Regions from separate parts of the Mesorhizobium sp. B263B2A genome, predicted to be linked through region 3. Evidence: predicted binding sites of a transcription regulator. Region 3 holds the regulator's gene; each other region holds the start of a gene.
The links. Region 3 encodes LexA, which represses DNA repair genes until DNA is damaged. Its sites were predicted from a motif close to TGTTCNNNNTGTGTTCNG; they were not measured.

Region 1: the regulator LexA is predicted to act here: its motif matches at 2,623-2,640, upstream of recA (recombinase RecA).
Region 2: the regulator LexA is predicted to act here: its motif matches at 2,596-2,613, upstream of LB568_RS14085 (ATP-dependent helicase).
Region 4: the regulator LexA is predicted to act here: its motif matches at 2,753-2,770, upstream of parE (DNA topoisomerase IV subunit B).

The regions. Positions count from the first base shown of each region.
Region 1 is NZ_JAIUIU010000006.1:153,732-158,057, reverse strand. It holds gene LB568_RS13255 (TfoX/Sxy family protein) at 1-274, shown strand, start outside; gene LB568_RS13250 (pseudouridine-5'-phosphate glycosidase) at 482-1,399, opposite strand; gene LB568_RS13245 (carbohydrate kinase family protein) at 1,473-2,417, opposite strand; gene recA (recombinase RecA) at 2,698-3,798, shown strand; gene alaS (alanine--tRNA ligase) at 4,074-4,326, shown strand, end outside.
Region 2 is NZ_JAIUIU010000007.1:78,648-82,973, reverse strand. It holds gene LB568_RS14105 (Zn-dependent hydrolase) at 1-370, shown strand, start outside; gene LB568_RS14100 (M20 aminoacylase family protein) at 363-1,523, shown strand; gene LB568_RS14095 (hypothetical protein) at 1,837-2,010, shown strand; gene LB568_RS14090 (hypothetical protein) at 2,323-2,496, shown strand; gene LB568_RS14085 (ATP-dependent helicase) at 2,628-4,326, shown strand, end outside.
Region 3 is NZ_JAIUIU010000003.1:282,573-286,898, forward strand. It holds gene LB568_RS08625 (ComEC/Rec2 family competence protein) at 1-1,368, shown strand, start outside; gene lexA (transcriptional repressor LexA) at 1,362-2,114, opposite strand; gene LB568_RS08635 (pyridoxal-phosphate dependent enzyme) at 2,490-3,464, opposite strand; gene LB568_RS08640 (GntR family transcriptional regulator) at 3,461-4,258, opposite strand.
Region 4 is NZ_JAIUIU010000003.1:56,799-61,124, forward strand. It holds gene LB568_RS07565 (FUSC family protein) at 1-521, opposite strand, end outside; gene parE (DNA topoisomerase IV subunit B) at 626-2,683, opposite strand; gene cpaB (Flp pilus assembly protein CpaB) at 2,941-3,840, shown strand; gene LB568_RS07580 (type II and III secretion system protein family protein) at 3,872-4,326, shown strand, end outside.

The DNA.
Region 1 (4,326 bases), on a different contig from region 3:
CATCCGCAAGCTGTTCGGCGGCAAGGGCATCTATTTCGATGGCGTCATCGTTGCCATCGTGCTGCGCGGCGAATTGCTGCTGAAGGCCGACGAACAAAGCGCGCCCGATTTCGAAGCCGCCGGCTGCAAGCAATGGACCTACACCGGCTCTCGCCACGGCAAGCTGGTCGCCATGCCCTATTGGAGCATTCCAGACAGTGCTTTCGATGATCCCGACGAGATGACGATGTGGGCACGCCGCGCGTATGAGGCGGGGCGAAGAGCTGGGAAGTGATGCCAACTTGCGGACGTTGCGGGACAGCCCCCCCTCTGGCCTGCCGGCCATCTCCCCCGCAAGGGGGGGAGATTGCTTGTCACTCCGGCCTTCGCCAATCGCAGACGTTGAAAGCGAGAGCCGGCAGGTGAGCTGCCAATCTCCCCCCTTGCGGGGGAGATGTCCGGCAGGACAGAGGGGGGTGCTGTCCCGCCGACATTGGCCGCCCTACAGCGCCTTCGCGATCCTCGCCGCCAGCCGCGCATTGTTCTCAACCAGCGCGATGTTGGTCTTCAAACTGCGGCCGCCGGTCAGTTCGAGGATTTTCGACAACAGGAACGGCGTCACCGCCTTGCCGGTGACGTTGAGGGCTTCGGCGGCCTTCTGAGCCGCCTCGATATAGCCGGCCATCTCCTCAGCCGGGATTTCGTGGTTTTCCGGTACTGGATTGGCGATCAGCATGCCGCCCTGCAAGCCCAGTGCAGCCCTGGTCCGGAAGAAATGCGCGATCTCTTCCGGCTTGTGCAGGGTCAGCGGCGCGCGGAAGGGCGACTGCCGCGACCAGAAGGCCGGCATCGTTTCGCAGCCGGCGCCGACGACCGGCACGCCGCGCGTCTCCAGCACCTCCAGCGTCTTTTCGATGTCGAGGATCGCCTTGGCGCCGGCCGAGACGACGATGACCGGCGTGCGCGCCAGTTCGTCGAGGTCGGCCGAGATATCGAAACTCTTTTCCGCCCCCTTATGCACGCCGCCGATGCCGCCGGTGGCGAACACTTTTATGCCGACCATGTGCGCCGCGATCATCGTGGCGGCGACCGTGGTGCCGCCGGTGCGCCCTTGGGCGACGGCGAAGCCGAGATCGGCGCGCGACAGCTTCATGGCATCGCCCGTCATGGCCAGCGATTCCCGCTCTCCATCCGAGAGGCCGATCTTGATGCGGCCGCCGACCACGGCGATCGTCGCCGGCACGGCGCCGCTGTCGCTGATGATCTTTTCCACGTCCGCCGCCATGGAACCATTGTCGGGGTAGGGCATGCCATGGGTGATGATGGTGCTTTCCAGCGCCACCACCGGTTGGCCGGCGGCGAGGGCCCGCGCCACCGGCGCGTGGACGTCGATGAAGGGGTGGGCGGTTTCCGGGTTCATCTGGATCTCCAAGCTGAAGCGCCCGCGTCTATCTCGACGCTGGCCGGCGCTGCGGACCATGAATTTGCCGATCTCATGCCATTTCCTGCGCATCCGGCACAAGGGCCAGTGCTTGCACGAAGGATGCCACGCTGAAATCGGGAACGGCATCGGCGCTTTCGATGGCCAGCGTCGCCGCCGCGACGCCGTCGCGCAAGGCCTCGCGAAAAGGCAGACCGCGCAGCAAGGCCGCGATCGTTGCGCCCGCCAATGCGTCGCCGGCTCCTGTGACATCGGCGATTTTTCTCGGGGCGGGCGGCAAGATCGAAAAGGCGCCTGCTTGGTCGAAACCCAGCACCGCGCCGCCACCTGCCGTGACCACACCGCTTCTGAGACCGCTGCAGCGCAGCCCGTCGACGACATCCTTATTCGTGGCATTTGCGTTGACGCCCGCCAGCACGATGGCCTCGCTCCGGTTCATGAAGACCAGCGCCAGCGCGCCGAGCACCGGCATCAGCCGCACCACCTTGGCCGGCGAAATGGCAATCGCGTACACCGGCTTGCCCGCGGCGAGTGCGACGAGCCGCTCCAGCGCCGAGGACGGCAAATTGGCGTCGCACAAGATAGCATCGGCGGCAGCGACCACCTCCCGCACCTTGGAACGCCTGATCTGTTTGGGAAACGCCAGGTCGTAGAGAGCCATGTCGGCAAAGCCGACGATCAGTTCGCCCTCGCGGTCGATCAGCGCCGTGTAGCTCGGCGTGGTTCGGTCGAGGAACACCGCCGACAGATCGGCGATGCCAGCTTCCGCTATGGCGCGCGAAACGGTGTCGCCCGCCGCATCGCCACCGCGCATCGACATCAGGGAGGCCGACACGCCGCGCCGCACTGTGCTGCGCAATGCATTGAAGACGCCGCCGCCGACATCCTCGCGCATCGTGCCGGGATTGGACGCGGCGGGCACATAGGCGCCGGACACCTGGCCACGCCGGTCGATATGGGCGCCGCCCACGGCCAGTATCTTTGCGGATTTCACCATGCCGGCGATATGCCCTTTGTTATTCCTGCCGCACAAGCGCTAGGCTGCGGATGGAGTTTCGCACGCAAGGCAGCGATTCGGCGAACCGAAACAATCGAGCTGTCTGGCCCAATGCGAGGTGCATTGCTGTTCGATCCCTTGGTACGAAAAAAGAACAAATCCGGATATCACTTGTTTTTCAGATATTTGATCCCTCTTGCCAAACGAGAACAAAAAAGGTACAAAATGGTAGGGATTACGGATTGTCCGGCCTTCATTGACGACCAAGGGGTGATGTATCATGGCTCAGAATTCTTTGCGGCTTGTAGAGGATAAGGCAGTGGACAAATCAAAGGCTCTGGATGCGGCGCTGTCGCAAATCGAGCGGGCTTTCGGCAAGGGCTCGATCATGCGGCTCGGCGCGAACGAGCAGGTCGTCGAGATCGAGACGGTGCCAACGGGCTCGCTCGGCCTCGACATCGCGCTTGGCGTCGGTGGCCTGCCGCGCGGCCGCATCATCGAGATCTACGGGCCGGAAAGCTCGGGCAAGACGACGCTGGCGCTGCACACGGTGGCGGAAGCCCAGAAGAAGGGCGGCATCTGCGCCTTCGTCGATGCCGAGCATGCGCTCGATCCGGTCTACGCTCGTAAGCTTGGCGTCGATCTCGAAAACCTCCTGATCTCGCAGCCCGACACCGGTGAGCAGGCGCTGGAAATCTGCGACACGCTGGTGCGTTCCGGCGCCATCGACGTGCTGGTGGTCGATTCGGTCGCGGCGCTGACGCCACGCGCCGAAATCGAAGGCGAGATGGGCGATTCGCTGCCCGGTCTACAGGCGCGTCTGATGAGCCAGGCGCTGCGCAAGCTCACCGCCTCGATCTCGCGCTCCAACACCATGGTCATCTTCATCAACCAGATCCGCATGAAGATCGGCGTCATGTTCGGCTCGCCCGAAACCACCACTGGCGGCAATGCGCTGAAGTTCTACGCTTCGGTGCGCCTCGACATCCGCCGCATCGGTTCGGTCAAGGACCGTGACGAGGTCGTCGGCAACCAGACACGCGTCAAGGTGGTCAAGAACAAGCTGGCGCCGCCCTTCAAGGTGGTCGAGTTCGACATCATGTACGGTGAAGGCGTGTCCAAAACCGGCGAACTGGTCGATCTCGGCGTCAAGGCCGGCGTGGTCGAGAAATCGGGCGCCTGGTTCTCCTACAATTCGCAGCGTCTCGGCCAGGGCCGCGAAAATGCAAAACTGTTCCTGCGCGACAATCCCGATACGGCGCGTGAGATCGAACTGGCGCTGCGGCAGAATGCCGGGCTGATCGCCGAGAAATTCCTCGAAAATGGCGGCTCTGAGGGCAATGGGGACGACGGTTTCGAGGATGAAGCCGGCGCAATGTAGGCCAATGGCCGGAGTTCGGCCATAATTCCTGCCTATGATCCAATGCTTATGTAATCGAGTTCTTTAGTACCGCGTCCAAAACCGCCGGCCTTCGAGCCGGCGGTTTTTGTTTTTGGGCTGCCGGCAAGCTGGTGGATTGACCCAATTCCGTGTTTCTGGACAGGGTGAAGCGTGCCCGCTAAAAGGCCCAATCTATCTCTGGAATCTATCTCTGCAAAAAGCAGAGCCCATTTCCGCCGGGTCGCCGGCGGTTTTCGCGAAAAAAGGCAGCAGTCATGAGTGGCGTGAACGAAATCCGGTCGACATTCCTCGACTATTTCCGCAGGGAGGGCCACGAGGTCGTCGCTTCGAGCCCGCTCGTGCCGCGCAACGACCCGACATTGATGTTCACCAACGCCGGCATGGTGCAGTTCAAGAACGTCTTCACCGGCCTGGAGAAGCGGCCCTATTCGCGCGCCACGACTGCTCAGAAGAGCGTTCGCGCCGGCGGCAAGCACAACGACCTCGACAATGTCGGCTATACCGCGC
Region 2 (4,326 bases), on a different contig from region 3:
GCATTTGCAGGCGGAGGAGGCGGCGCTGGCCGCCTTTCTGGAACGGCTCGCCAACGAGGGCATCACCGTGACGGTCGAGGGGCTGGCGCGCTTCGAGCCTGTCATTTTCGACGGCCGGGTCGTCGAACTGATCGAGGCCGCCGCCAGCAAGCGCGAGCTCGTCTCGAGGCGCATGACCTCGGGTGCCGGCCATGACGCGCAGATGATCGCGCGCATCGCGCCGGCGGCGATGATCTTCGTGCCGAGCGCCGGCGGCATCAGCCACAGTCCGCGCGAGCACACCGAAGATGCCGAGCTTGTCGCCGGCGCCAACATCCTGCTTGATGTGGTCGCGGACCTTGCGGGGATGGGGGAGCGCGGGAATGGCTGAACTCGATTCCGAAACGCTGCAGCGGGAAATGACCGGGTGGCGGCGTGACCTGCACGCGCATCCCGAATTCGGCTTCGAGGAGAAACGCACAGCGGCCTTCGTCGCCGCCAAGCTGCGCGAATTCGGCCTGGACAATGTCACCGAGGGCGTCGGCGGCACTGGTGTCGTCGGCACGCTGAAGCGCGGCAGCGGCAACCGCGCCATCGCGCTGAGGGCCGACATGGATGCGCTGCGCATCGCCGAGCAATCGACCGCCTCGTACCGGTCCGGCAATCCCGGACTCATGCATGCCTGCGGCCATGATGGCCACACCGCCATGCTGCTCGGCGCGGCAAAGCGGCTGGCAACGGAGGGTGGTTTCGACGGCACCGTGCGCTTCATCTTCCAGCCGGCGGAGGAATGGGGCAGGGGCGCGCTGGCCATGCTCGATGATGGCCTGATGCGGCGTTTCCCCTTCGACGAGATCTTTGGGCTGCACAACATGCCCGGCCTGCCCATCGGGCATTTCGAGACCCGCGCCGGCCCGATCATGTCGGCCGAGGACATCTTCGAGATCGTGCTGAGCGGGCGCGGCGGCCACGCGGCGCGGCCGCATTCGGGCAACGAAACGCTAGTCGCTGCCTGCGCGCTGGTCACCAATCTGCAGACCATCGTCTCGCGCAGGCTGAGCCCGGCCGACATATCGGTGGTTTCGGTGACCGAACTGATCACCGACGGCACCCGCAATGCGCTGCCCGGCCTGGCCCGCATCCTTGGCGACGCACGCAGCTTCCGCCCCGAGGTCAGCGCCGGGATCGAACGCCAGATGCGTATAATCGCCGAAGGCACCGCCGCCGCTTACAACGTCACCGCCGAAGTGAACTACAGCCGCGAATTCGTGCCGCTGTGCAACGATGCCGAACTGGTCGACGCGGCTTTCGCCGCCGCCAGGGACGTCTTCGAACCCGGCAACATCGCGGTGGCGGGTGAGCCGATGACAGCCTCGGAGGATTTTGCCCGCTTCCTCGACCACGTGCCGGGCTGTTTCGTCTTCCTCGGCAATGGCGAGGCCTCGGCGCCACTCCATAACTCCAGCTATGACTTCAATGATGAGGGGTTGCTGTTCGGTGCCAACTTCCATGTCGCCATCGCCAGGCGACGGCTTGCGGTTTGAAGGGCGAGGACTCGTTTGGTTCGTTTTGCGGGGGAAAACGCCCGGAAAGAGCCAAAATCCTCGATCCTGCATGACGCAGCGGCAAGACTCAGCTAGCCTCTTCCTTGCGGCGGACCTCTTATCCGCTTGGCCGGCGCCTTTCTCCTCCCAAGCGGCGCCGGCCTTCTTCTCCGTGGCGCCGCCTTGCTAAATTAGCACTCATTAAATTTGGAATATTCGCACTTCCAGGAAGTTAGGGTCTTGCTGGCATAAGGCGGCGGGTCTTTGGGGACTTGCGGGAAGACAGATGCGCGGGCGGAACTGGATAAAGGCGTTGCGTCAGGACGAAGCGCGGCAGGTGCGTGCGCGTATCGCCGAGCTCGAACGGAACCTGACCGCGGCGTCAGCCTCCCCAAGCCGTCAGCAACGGCACGAAGCCGGGCACGAACTGCGCAATGCCAAGTTCCGCCTCGAGCGGCTCGAGGAATGCATCTCGGCGATGCCTTGAACATCCGACCTATTGCAAGGAGCCCAGAACCTGTTGCACGGAGCCCAGGAGCATTGGATCACTTGCCGACAGTGCCCGTGTTTACGACGGGTTGCTGGCGAGGCTTTGTTCAGCGCCGGGAGCCGTCGTTGGCGGCAATTTGTTGTCGCAGGCCGAAACAGCCAATGCCACCAGGACGAGGCCCAATCTTAGCTTTTTCATCGCTATCGCCTCCTGTCTCAAAACGAGGTGATGTCGGTTTGGTTGCGAATTTCGCGTGAGGGAACAAAACGCCGTTCCTTTGGTTGATCCCGATCACGGGAGAACCGATCCATGGTCCGTTTGCTTCTGGCAGCCACCTTTGCCCTTCTCGCATACCGGCTCGCTCGCAAGATGATCGATGAGGTGCCCAACAATTTCGACCCGCTGTTGCTGCCGGCGCCAAGAAGCGACCGCGAGGCTCTGCGCCGTCAATCGGCGGCGATGGGTGTCGATCCCAAACGGTAGTCCCCAAGCGATAGTCCCCCAAGCGATAGTCCCCCAAGCGATAGTCCCCCAAGCGATAGTCTCCAAAGCGGTCGTCCCCTATCGCGCCGCTTCTGTGTTGCGAACAAAGCGGAAACGATGCTTGATGGGCGATGAACCTCGCCGCCCATGATTCGACCTTTGTGGAATCGACCGTCCCGCCCGCCTACCTTGCGCGGTTGAACGACGCCCAGCGCCAGGCCGTCGAGCATGGCGACGGCAAGATCGCGGGGCCTTTGCTGGTCATTGCCGGCGCCGGCTCGGGCAAGACCAACACGTTGGCGCATCGCGTCGCGCACCTGATCGTCAAGGGCGCCGACCCGCGCCGCATCCTGCTGATGACCTTTTCGCGGCGCGCCGCGTCCGAAATGGCGAGACGCGTCGAGCGCATCGCCGGCGAGGTGCTCGGCCGCGACGCGGCGGTGATCACGGATGCGTTGACTTGGGCCGGCACCTTTCATGGCATGGGCGCCCGGCTGCTGCGCGACTATGCGTTGGAGATCGGCCTCGATCCGGCCTTCACCATCCATGATCGCGAGGATTCCGCCGACCTGATGAATCTGGTCCGGCATGAACTCGGCCTCTCGAAGACGGAGGCGCGCTTTCCGACCAAGGGCACCTGCCTCGCCATCTATTCGCGCGCCGTCAACGCGCAGGCGCCGCTGGGCGAAATATTGGGTTCCGCCTTTCCCTGGTGCGCCGGCTGGGCCGAACAGCTGAAGCAGCTGTTCGCCGGTTACGTCGAGGCCAAGCAAGCGCAGAACGTGCTCGATTATGACGATCTGCTGCTCTATTGGGCGCAGATGGCGGCAGAGCCTGAAATCGCCGCGCATCTGGGCGGGCGTTTCGACCATGTGCTCGTCGATGAATACCAGGACACAAACCGGCTGCAGGCTTCGATCCTGATGGCGCTGAAGCCCGACGGTGCCGGGCTGACGGTGGTCGGCGACGATGCGCAGTCGATCTATTCGTTCCGCGCCGCCGAGGTGCGCAACATTCTCGATTTCCCCAAGCAGTTCGCGCAAGCCGCCGATGTGGTGATGCTGGAGCGCAACTACCGCTCGACCGAAACCATCCTCGCCGCCGCCAACGCGGTGATCGGCGAGGCCTCGGAACGCTTCACCAAGAACCTGTGGTCGGAGCGCAAATCCACGGGCAAGCCGAGACTGGTGAGCGTCCGCGACGAGGTCGAGCAGGCGAATTTCGTCTGCGATACCATCCTGGCCGAGCGCGAGGCCGGCACCGCGCTGAAATCCCAGGCGGTGCTGTTTCGCGCCTCGCACCACAGCGGGCCGCTCGAGATCGAGCTGACGCGGCGCAACATTCCCTTCGTCAAGTTCGGCGGTTTGAAGTTCCTCGATGCCGCCCATGTCAAGGATGTGCTGGCGGTGCTGCGCTTCGCCGAAAACCCGCGCGACCGCGTTGCCGGCTTTCGGGTGCTGCAGCTTTTGCCGGGGATTGGCCCTTCGGCCGCCGCGCAGGTCGTCGAGACGATGACATCTGCGCTGGACGAGGCGATGGGCCTGGCCGGATGGCGCCCGCCGCAGCGCGCGGCGGACGACTGGCCAAGCTTCGTCGCGCTCTATTCGGGCCTGCGGGCCGGCGCCAGATGGCCTGCCGATCTCGAACAGGTCAGGCTGTGGTACGAGCCGCATCTGGAGCGCATCCATGAGGATGCGATCACGCGCCGCGCCGACCTTTTGCAACTCGAGCAGATCGGATCGGGTTATGCCTCGCGCGAACGGTTCCTGACCGAGCTGACGCTCGACCCGCCGGACGCGACCAGTGACCAGGCCGGGCCGCCGCATCGGG
Region 3 (4,326 bases):
GCGTTGTTCCCCGACTTTTCCGCGCGCCGGCCGGTGAAGAAATACGCGGCCGCGGCCGCACTTTTGTCGATCGCCGCCTATCTCGTCATCTCCGGCGTCGTCGTCGCCGCCGAGCGCAGCTTCATCATGCTGGCGGTGATGCTGATTGCCGTCCTGTTCGATCGCGCGGCTCTAACCATGCGCAATCTGGCGATCTCGGCGATCGCCGTCATCCTGGTTTCCCCGCATGAGGTGGTCGGCCCGAGCTTCCAGATGTCGTTCGCCGCGACCGCGGCCCTGGTTGGAGCCTATGCCGGCTGGGCGGATCACCGTGCGGGAAAGACCAGACCGCCGCCGCCGAAGCGATCCTTGCCCGGTTTCCTGACCAGAAAATTCCTGCTGGCGACAGGCGGATTGGCCATGACCTCAATCATCGCCGGCAGCGCCACGGCGCTGTTTGCCATCTGGCATTTCCAGCGGGTGTCGCCGCTCAGCCTGTTCGCCAATCTGGCCGTCATGCCGATCGTCTCAGTCGTGATGTTCCTGGCCGTTGCCAGCGCGCTTCTGATGCCGTTCGGGTTGGATGCGCCATCCCTTTACCTGATGGGCAAGGGCCTGACCGCGATGATCGCCGTTTCGGCATGGATATCGGAACGCTCTCCGGTCGATGCGGTCGGGCTTATCTCACAGCAATCCGTGCTGCTGGTGACGATTGCCCTGGTCATCGCGACGATGGCGACGACGTGGCTGCGGCTTGCAGCGCTTCCATTCGCTATCGCCGGCCTGCTGACGGTGTCCGATACGCGCACGCCGGATGTGCTGGTCTCGGAAGACGCGCGGCTGGTTGCGCTGCCGATCGGCGATGGCGAACTCGCCGTCAACCGGGCCCGGCCGAACGAATTCACGGTCGACAACTGGAAGCGCGCGCTGAGATCCGAAACCATCATCCTGCCGGAAATATTCGACAAGGCGGATGGACAATTCGATATTGCTGATGCCGTCAATCTCCCGCCGGGAGCGCCGTTCTATTGCACAGACGGTGTCTGTCTCGCCAGGCACCCGTCCGGTGCGATCATAGCGCATGTCGAAGACCGCAAGGATACCTGGAAGGCCTGTGGCTTCGCCGACCTGATCATCGTCAATGACGCGACGGCCTACGATGCCTGCCACAATCCGCTGGTTCTCGTCGTTACCAAACGGCAGCTCGCCCGCAAGGGCAGTGCGGCCATCTTCTTCGACCGCCAATCGGCCACCGGTCCGCCAACCATCAGCTTCGCGGTGGACAGCCCGTATCGGCCCTGGCACGCGCAGCGAAAGTTTTCGCGCGAGGCGAGAGGCCTGGAGCCCTATCGCAAACCTGACAAGCCAAGTGCCGTGCCGGCTCAGTAGCGCCTGATCAGCCCAACCAGCTTGCCCTGCACCTTGACCCTGTCCGGCCCGAAGATGCGCGTCTCGTAGGCCGGATTGGCGGCTTCAAGCGCAATCGAAGCACCCTTGCGGCGGAACCGCTTCAGGGTCGCTTCCTCCTCGTCGACCAGCGCCACGACGATCTCGCCCGGGCTCGCCGTATCGGCGTTGCGGATAATGACCGTGTCGCCATCGAAGATGCCGGCCTCGATCATCGAGTCGCCCTTGACTTCCAGCGCATAGTGCTCGCCGCCCATGATCATGTCCGGCGGCACCGAGATGGTATGCGTCTGATGCTGGATGGCATCGATGGGCACACCGGCGGCGATGCGACCCATGACCGGGATGGACACCGCTGGAACCGCATCGTCGTCGTTGCCAGCAGCGGCAAAGCGCGACGGTGCCGGCTTGATCTGGCGGCCGAGGCTGCCCTGACCGAGACCGCCTTGGCCGAGACTCCCCTGGATGACGCTTGGCGAGAACTTCTTTGCCGCGTTGAGGCCCGGCGCGATCGAATCCGGCAGCCGCAGCACTTCCAGCGCACGCGCCCGGTTGGGCAGCCGGCGAATGAAGCCGCGTTCCTCCAGCGCCGTGATCAAGCGATGGATCCCTGATTTGGAGGCGAGGTCGAGCGCCTCTTTCATCTCGTCGAAGGAGGGCGGAATACCGCTTTCCTTGAGCCGTTCATGAATGAACATCAAGAGTTCATGTTGCTTGCGTGTCAGCATGGCGGCCCCCAAGGCATCTGGACAAGGGTTTTGATCCAGAATGGTTCTGATCCAGAATCGAAAAACAAACCCAGAACAAACACTATCTGTTCCAGTTGTGTTCTGCAACCGTTTAAAGTTTAGTGAATTTGGTAAGAGAGCCGAAATCATTTGCGGCCCGGACAGGCCGGAAATCGGGGTTTTTCGCCCGTTGCCGCCCGTCGCCCGCATTGAAATGTTTGGTTAATAGCCTGTGGCCTGTCTTGCGACATGGCTCGGCATCAGCCGACGGCAGAGCCCGTCGAGGCCGATTTCGGCGCTTGCGATCGGCTTGCCTGCCGTGAACGAAACGAAATCAAAACGCCAACAATCGCCGGTTCGGAAGCAGGTACGGGATCAGGCTGGCGGGATCGCACCGGCCAGCACCTGCGCATAGAATTCCGCATCGATATTGCCGCCGGAGATGACGCAGACGACGTTGCCGGTCGCCCGCTCACTGCTGAGAGCCGCGGCCAGCGAGGCGGCGCCCGCGCCCTCGGCGACGACCTTGGCCTTCGAGAACAGGAGCCGCATGGCCTCCGTCACCTGTTGCAGGCTGACGGCGATGGCACCGTCGATGAGCTGGTTCGCCAACGGCCATAGCTCGGGGATCAGGGAGGGACCGCCAATGCTCTTGATGAAGGAGGGCCGTGTCTCGATCTCGACAATACGTCCGGCCGCCAGTGCGGCGGTGACCGGCGCCGCGTTCTCGTCCTCGACGGCAAAGACCCTCGCCTGCGGACGAAGGGCCTTGAGCGCACTTGCAACGCCGGTCGTCATGCCGCCGCCGCCATATGGCGTCAGCACGAAATCGACCTCCGGCAGATCCTCGACAATCTCGAGGCCGATGGTGCCGTTGCCAGCCAACACCGCCTGATCGGTGACGGGATTGATGAGAAGTTCGTCAATGTCGGGCCGCTCGATCGCGGTGATGTAGCGCCACCAGGTCTCGTGGGAGACAAAGCGCACCTCGCCGCCAAGACGGCGGACACCGTCGATCTTGGTCTGCGGCGCGCCGGCATACATGTAGGCGGCCATCGGAACGCCAAGAGCCCGTGCCGCCCAGGCCAACCCATAGGCCATGTTGCCCGAACTGACGGTCGCAACACCGTGCCTGAGTTCATCGGCGTCACGACAAAGCAAGGTATTGAGCGCCGGCCTGAGCTTGAAGGCGCCGATCGGCGACAGGGTCTCGAGCTTGAGGAATATCCGCTGGTCGGCACGGCCAAGATCGAGGCGCAGCAGCGGGGTGCGCGGCAGCCAGGCGGCCAGCCGATCGCGGGCTTCGGCAATCTCGTCAAGCGTCGGACGATGCGGAGGTGCCGAGATCATCCGGCAACCGCTTTCAAGCTGCCGGCGCGCGCGACGTCCTTGTTCGCGTCGCCGTCCTCGCTGTGGACATAGACGTGCAGCGTATAACCGATGTGGGCCGTCATCAGCGCTTTTGCCCGCTCGACGTCGCGGTCCAGGGCGGCTTCCATGATCGCCGTGTGGTGCTCGATCGCCATCGCCTCGCGCAGCGCGTTCATGGCCTCTTCGTAGCCGTCCTTGAGGCCGGCCGCCGCCCGCAATGTCGGCGCCAGCCCAAGAAAGCGATGGTGCCGGCGCAGCTGGTCCGAGATCGTCGAGCGAAACCGCAACAGCCAGCTGGATGTCGCAGCGCTCAGCAGCGCGGCATGAAAAGCCTCGTGGTTCTCGTCCCACTGGTCGACGGCGGCATCCGATGGGTCGTCCACCGCGGTCTTGCAGCGGGCGAGCCGGTAGTGCGCGGTGACAACCGCGTCTTCCCACTCCCGGCCGCCTTTCTCCATCGATTCCTGGAAGAGCGGTATCTCGACGACCATCCTCGCGCGCGCCAGATCCTCAAGTTCGGCCCGGGATACGGGGGCGACCGCGAAGCCGCGATTGCTGATGGCGGTGACCAGGCGTTCGGCTTCGAGGCGCGACAATGCTTCGCGCAGCGGCGTCCAGCCAACTCCATAGATGCCGCGCAGGGCGCTGAGCTTGAGCGGGGCGCCCGGCATGAGACGGGTGGTGAGGATATCGCGCCGCAGAAGCTGGTAGGCGGCTTCCGTCTTGGTGGAGTTCTTCTGGTCCTGCATCGCGATCCATTCGTTCTCTGCCATTGGAGAAATTATATATGATGATTGGTGATGGCAAGAATTATATATAATGTTTGACATGCGCCGATGGA
Region 4 (4,326 bases), 230 kb from region 3:
GGCAGGATCAGCCGGCTTGTCAGGCCGGCGCAGACAATGCCGATCACGATCTCGGCACAACGCGCGACCGCGAGGTCCACGACCAGATGCGGCTGCCCGAAGGCGGGCAGGCCGATGATCATGGCGGTGTAGCCGGCAAGTGCCGCACCATAGGCTTCGGGATTGCGCAGCAGCGACGAGACGAAGGTGCAGATGCCGATCCAGACCGCGAGCACCGTCACCAGCACCCAGGGGCCGGTGCCGAACGCGGTGGTGATGCCGATTGCCGCGACGCCGCCCACAAGCGTGCCGAGCAGCCGGTAAAAGCCCTTTGCCAGCACCATGCCGGCGACCGGCTGGGCAACGATGAAAACCGTCATCATCGCCCATTGCGGGTGGTCGAGCTTCAGTGCATAGGCGGCCAGAAGCGCGATCAGGCCGGCCGAAACAGTTCTAAGGGCGAAAATCCAGTCCGAACGCGTCGGCTGCGTCAGCCCGGCCAGATTGGTGTCGAAATAGTCCTTCAGCCGCACCCAGATCACATGCTGGTCTCCGTCTCGGAAGCGCGAGCAAGAGTAATTCCAGGAAAAGTGTGAAACGGTTTCCGTCCGGAATTACGTCAAACAAGAAATAGACCGGCGGGCGGCTAGATATCCAGCACTTCCGCCTCGGCGAATTCGGCACGTTCCTGGATGAAGCGGAAGCGGGCTTCCGGCTTGGTGCCCATCAGCTCATCGACCCTGTCCTTGGTGGCCGAATCGATTTCGTTCACATCGACCCTGAGAAGTGTGCGCTTCCTCGGGTCCATCGTCGTCTCCTTGAGCTGTGCGGCCATCATCTCGCCCAGGCCCTTGAAGCGGCCAAGCTCGACCTTGCCGCGCCCGGTGAATTCGGTGCGCAGCAGCTCGTCCTTGTGCGCGTCGTCGCGGGCATAGGCGACCTTGCCGCCCTGCCTGATCGAGTACAGCGGCGGGACCGCGAGATAGAGGTGTCCACCACGCACCAGCGCCGGCATCTCCTGGTAGAAGAAGGTGATCAGCAGCGAGGCAATGTGGGCGCCGTCGACGTCGGCGTCCGTCATGATGATGACGCGGTCATAGCGCAAATCCTCATCGCGGTACTTCGATCGCGTGCCGCAGCCGAGCGCCTGGATCAGGTCCGATATCTGCTGGTTGGCGGCCAGCTTGTCGTTGCCGGCGCTGGCGACGTTGAGGATTTTGCCGCGCAGCGGCAGCACCGCCTGGCTGGCGCGGTCGCGTGCCTGCTTGGCCGAGCCGCCGGCCGAGTCACCTTCGACGATGAAGAGTTCGGCACCGGCGGCGGCGTTCTGGGTGCAGTCGGCCAGCTTGCCCGGCAGGCGCAGCTTGCGCACCGCGCTCTTGCGCGACACTTCCTTTTCCTGGCGCCGGCGCACCCGTTCATCGGCGCGCGCGATCACCCATTCGAGCAGCTTGGAGGCTTCCTGCGGATTGTCGGCCAGCCAATGATCGAACGGATCGCGGATCGCGGTCTCGACAATGCGGATGGCCTCGATCGTCGCCAGCCTGTCCTTGGTCTGGCCGACGAATTCCGGCTCGCGGATGAACACCGACAGCATGCCCGCCGCCGAGATCATGACGTCTTCCGAGGTGACGATCGAGGCGCGCTTGTTGCCGACGAGCTCGGCATAGGCGCGCAGGCCCCGCGTCAGCACATTGCGGAAACCGGCCTCGTGCGTGCCGCCTTCACCGGTCGGGATGGTGTTGCAGTAGGAATTGACGAAGCCGTCGCCGCCGAACCAGGTCACCGCCCATTCGAGCGAGCCATGGCCGCCTTGCTTGTCGCTCTTGCCGGCGAAGATTTCGCGCGTCACCTGGAAATCGTCGCCCAGCGATGCCTTGAGATAGTCCTTCAAGCCACCGGGAAAATGAAATTCCGCCTTGGCCGGCGTCTGGTCCTTTTCCTTGATCAGCGACGGATCGCAGGTCCAGCGGATCTCGACACCACCGAACAGATAGGCCTTCGAGCGCGTCATGCGGTAAAGCCGCGCCGGCTCGAACGCGGCACCCTTGCCGAATATCTGCTCGTCGGGGTGGAAGCGGATCTTGGTACCGCGCCGGTTGTGGACTTCGCCAAGGTGCTCGAGGCCGCTGACCGGAACGCCGCGCGAGAATCTCTGCCGGTAAAGCTGGCGGCCACGCGCGACTTCGACCTCGAGATGATCCGATAGCGCGTTGACCACGGACACGCCGACGCCGTGCAGGCCGCCTGAAGTCTCGTAGACCTTGGAATCGAACTTGCCGCCCGAATGCAGCGTCGTCATGATCACTTCGAGCGCAGGTTTCTTGAATTTCGGGTGCGGATCGACCGGAATGCCGCGGCCATTGTCGGTGACGGAGAGATAGCCGTCGGCCGAAAGCTCGACATCGATGAAGGTGGCGTGGCCGGCAACCGCCTCGTCCATCGAATTGTCGATGACCTCGGCGAACAGATGGTGCATCGCCTTGTCGTCGGTGCCGCCGATATACATGCCCGGCCGGCGCCGCACCGGCTCCAAGCCTTCGAGCACCTCGATGTCGGCGGCGCTGTAGCCTTCCGAACCGTCGCGGCTTGCCGCCGGCCGCTTGGCCGCCGCCTGCACCAGCGGATCCACCGGGCGCGCGGGTGTGCGGACCGGCTGCGGTTGCTTGTCCAGGTCGCCGAAAAGGTCGTTGTTGTCGTCCATGCCTGCCATAGGTCCGGTGCTGCGAATCACCCGCCGATACTGCCACGCTTTTCAGCGCCAAGCGACGGAGGTTCCTGTTACGTTCGGGGATCCGGCCCGTCTTATCCTAAAACCATTCGATAACCAAGCGGGCGGAAATAGGTCGAATGCCGTCGTTCTCCATTCCTGATTCTTTAACAATGCCGCCTAGCGTGAGCCCAACATAACAAGAAACTACGGGCATCAGGGGTTTGGGCGTGAGGGGCAAGGCCATAAGTATGATCGGTATCGCCGCCGTTTTCGGCGCGATCTCGATCTTTGCCGCGGATTTCTGGGTCAAAAGCCAGGCCGATGCCCAGGAGAAGACGGCCTCGATCGTCGCTCCGGCCGCGCCCAAGGTCGAATTCAAGACCATCGTGGTGGCCAACGCTCCGTTGCGCTACGGCATGGAACTCGATCGCACGAAGCTCATCGAAATTCCCTGGCCGCAGGATTCGCTGCCGCAAGGCGCCTTTGCCACGATCGATGGGCTGCTCGGCGAAGGCGGCCGCGTCGTACTGTCGCCGATCGAGGTCAACGAGCCGGTGCTGCTGACCAAGCTATCGGGGCCGAACGGCCGTGCGACGCTTTCCAACATGCTGACGCCCGGAATGCGGGCGGTCACCATCCGCACCGATGAGATCGCCGGTGTCGGCGGCTTCGTCACGCCGGGCGACCGGGTCGATGTCGTGCTGACGCGCGATGCCGGTGAAATCCAGGAAGTCGCCAAGAATGCGCAGGGGGCGGCCGGTTCGACCATCACTTCCGAAATCGTCGTCGCCGACGCCAAGGTGCTGAGCGTCGGCCAAGGCGCCGACGAGCGCCAGACGGCGCCGCAGATCGCGAATTCCGTGACCCTCGAGGTGACGACCGATGGCGCGCAGAAAGTGGCGCTTGCCCGCACCGTCGGCACGCTGTCGCTGTCGCTTCGCTCGGCCAGCGAAGGCGGCGACGGCAAGAACGGCGTCACCACCATCTCCTCTTTTGGCGGATCGGTGGCGTCCAAGGCGCAGGCCACGGCCGGCTCGTTATTCGATGCCATGACCAAGGAGCCGGAGAAGCCGAAATTCAAGACGGTCATCGTGACGCGTGGCACGAAGGCCGAGGAATACCAGGTTCCGGCGCGGGACCAGAAGTAAAAGGCCGGTGGGGACCGGGTGGGACGGGACAATGCTGATGCGTATCCTATATCGAATGACGGGCCGGTCGTGCTTCGTGCGCGCCCTGGCGATGGCGGTTTCGCTGGCCGCGGGCGCGATGCTCGCTTTTGCCGGCGCGGCCAGGGCGGACAATGACATCGTCTATGTCTCGGCGACCAAGAATGCGTCGATAAAAGTCGCCAAGGGCAAGCCCAAGACGATCATCACGAGCGCGGCTTTCTACCAGATCGTCATCGGCGATCCCGAGATCGCCAACGTCAATCCGCTGACCGATAAATCCTTCTATGTGCTGGGCAACAATCTCGGCACCACCGGCATCGCGCTGTTCGACGACAAAAAGCAGCTTGTCGGCACCGTCGACATCGAGGTGACGCTCGACACCGACGAACTGGCGAACACCATCCGCGCCAGCGTGCCGGACGCCAAGATCAAGGTCGGCTCGGCCAATGGCCGCGTGGTGCTGTC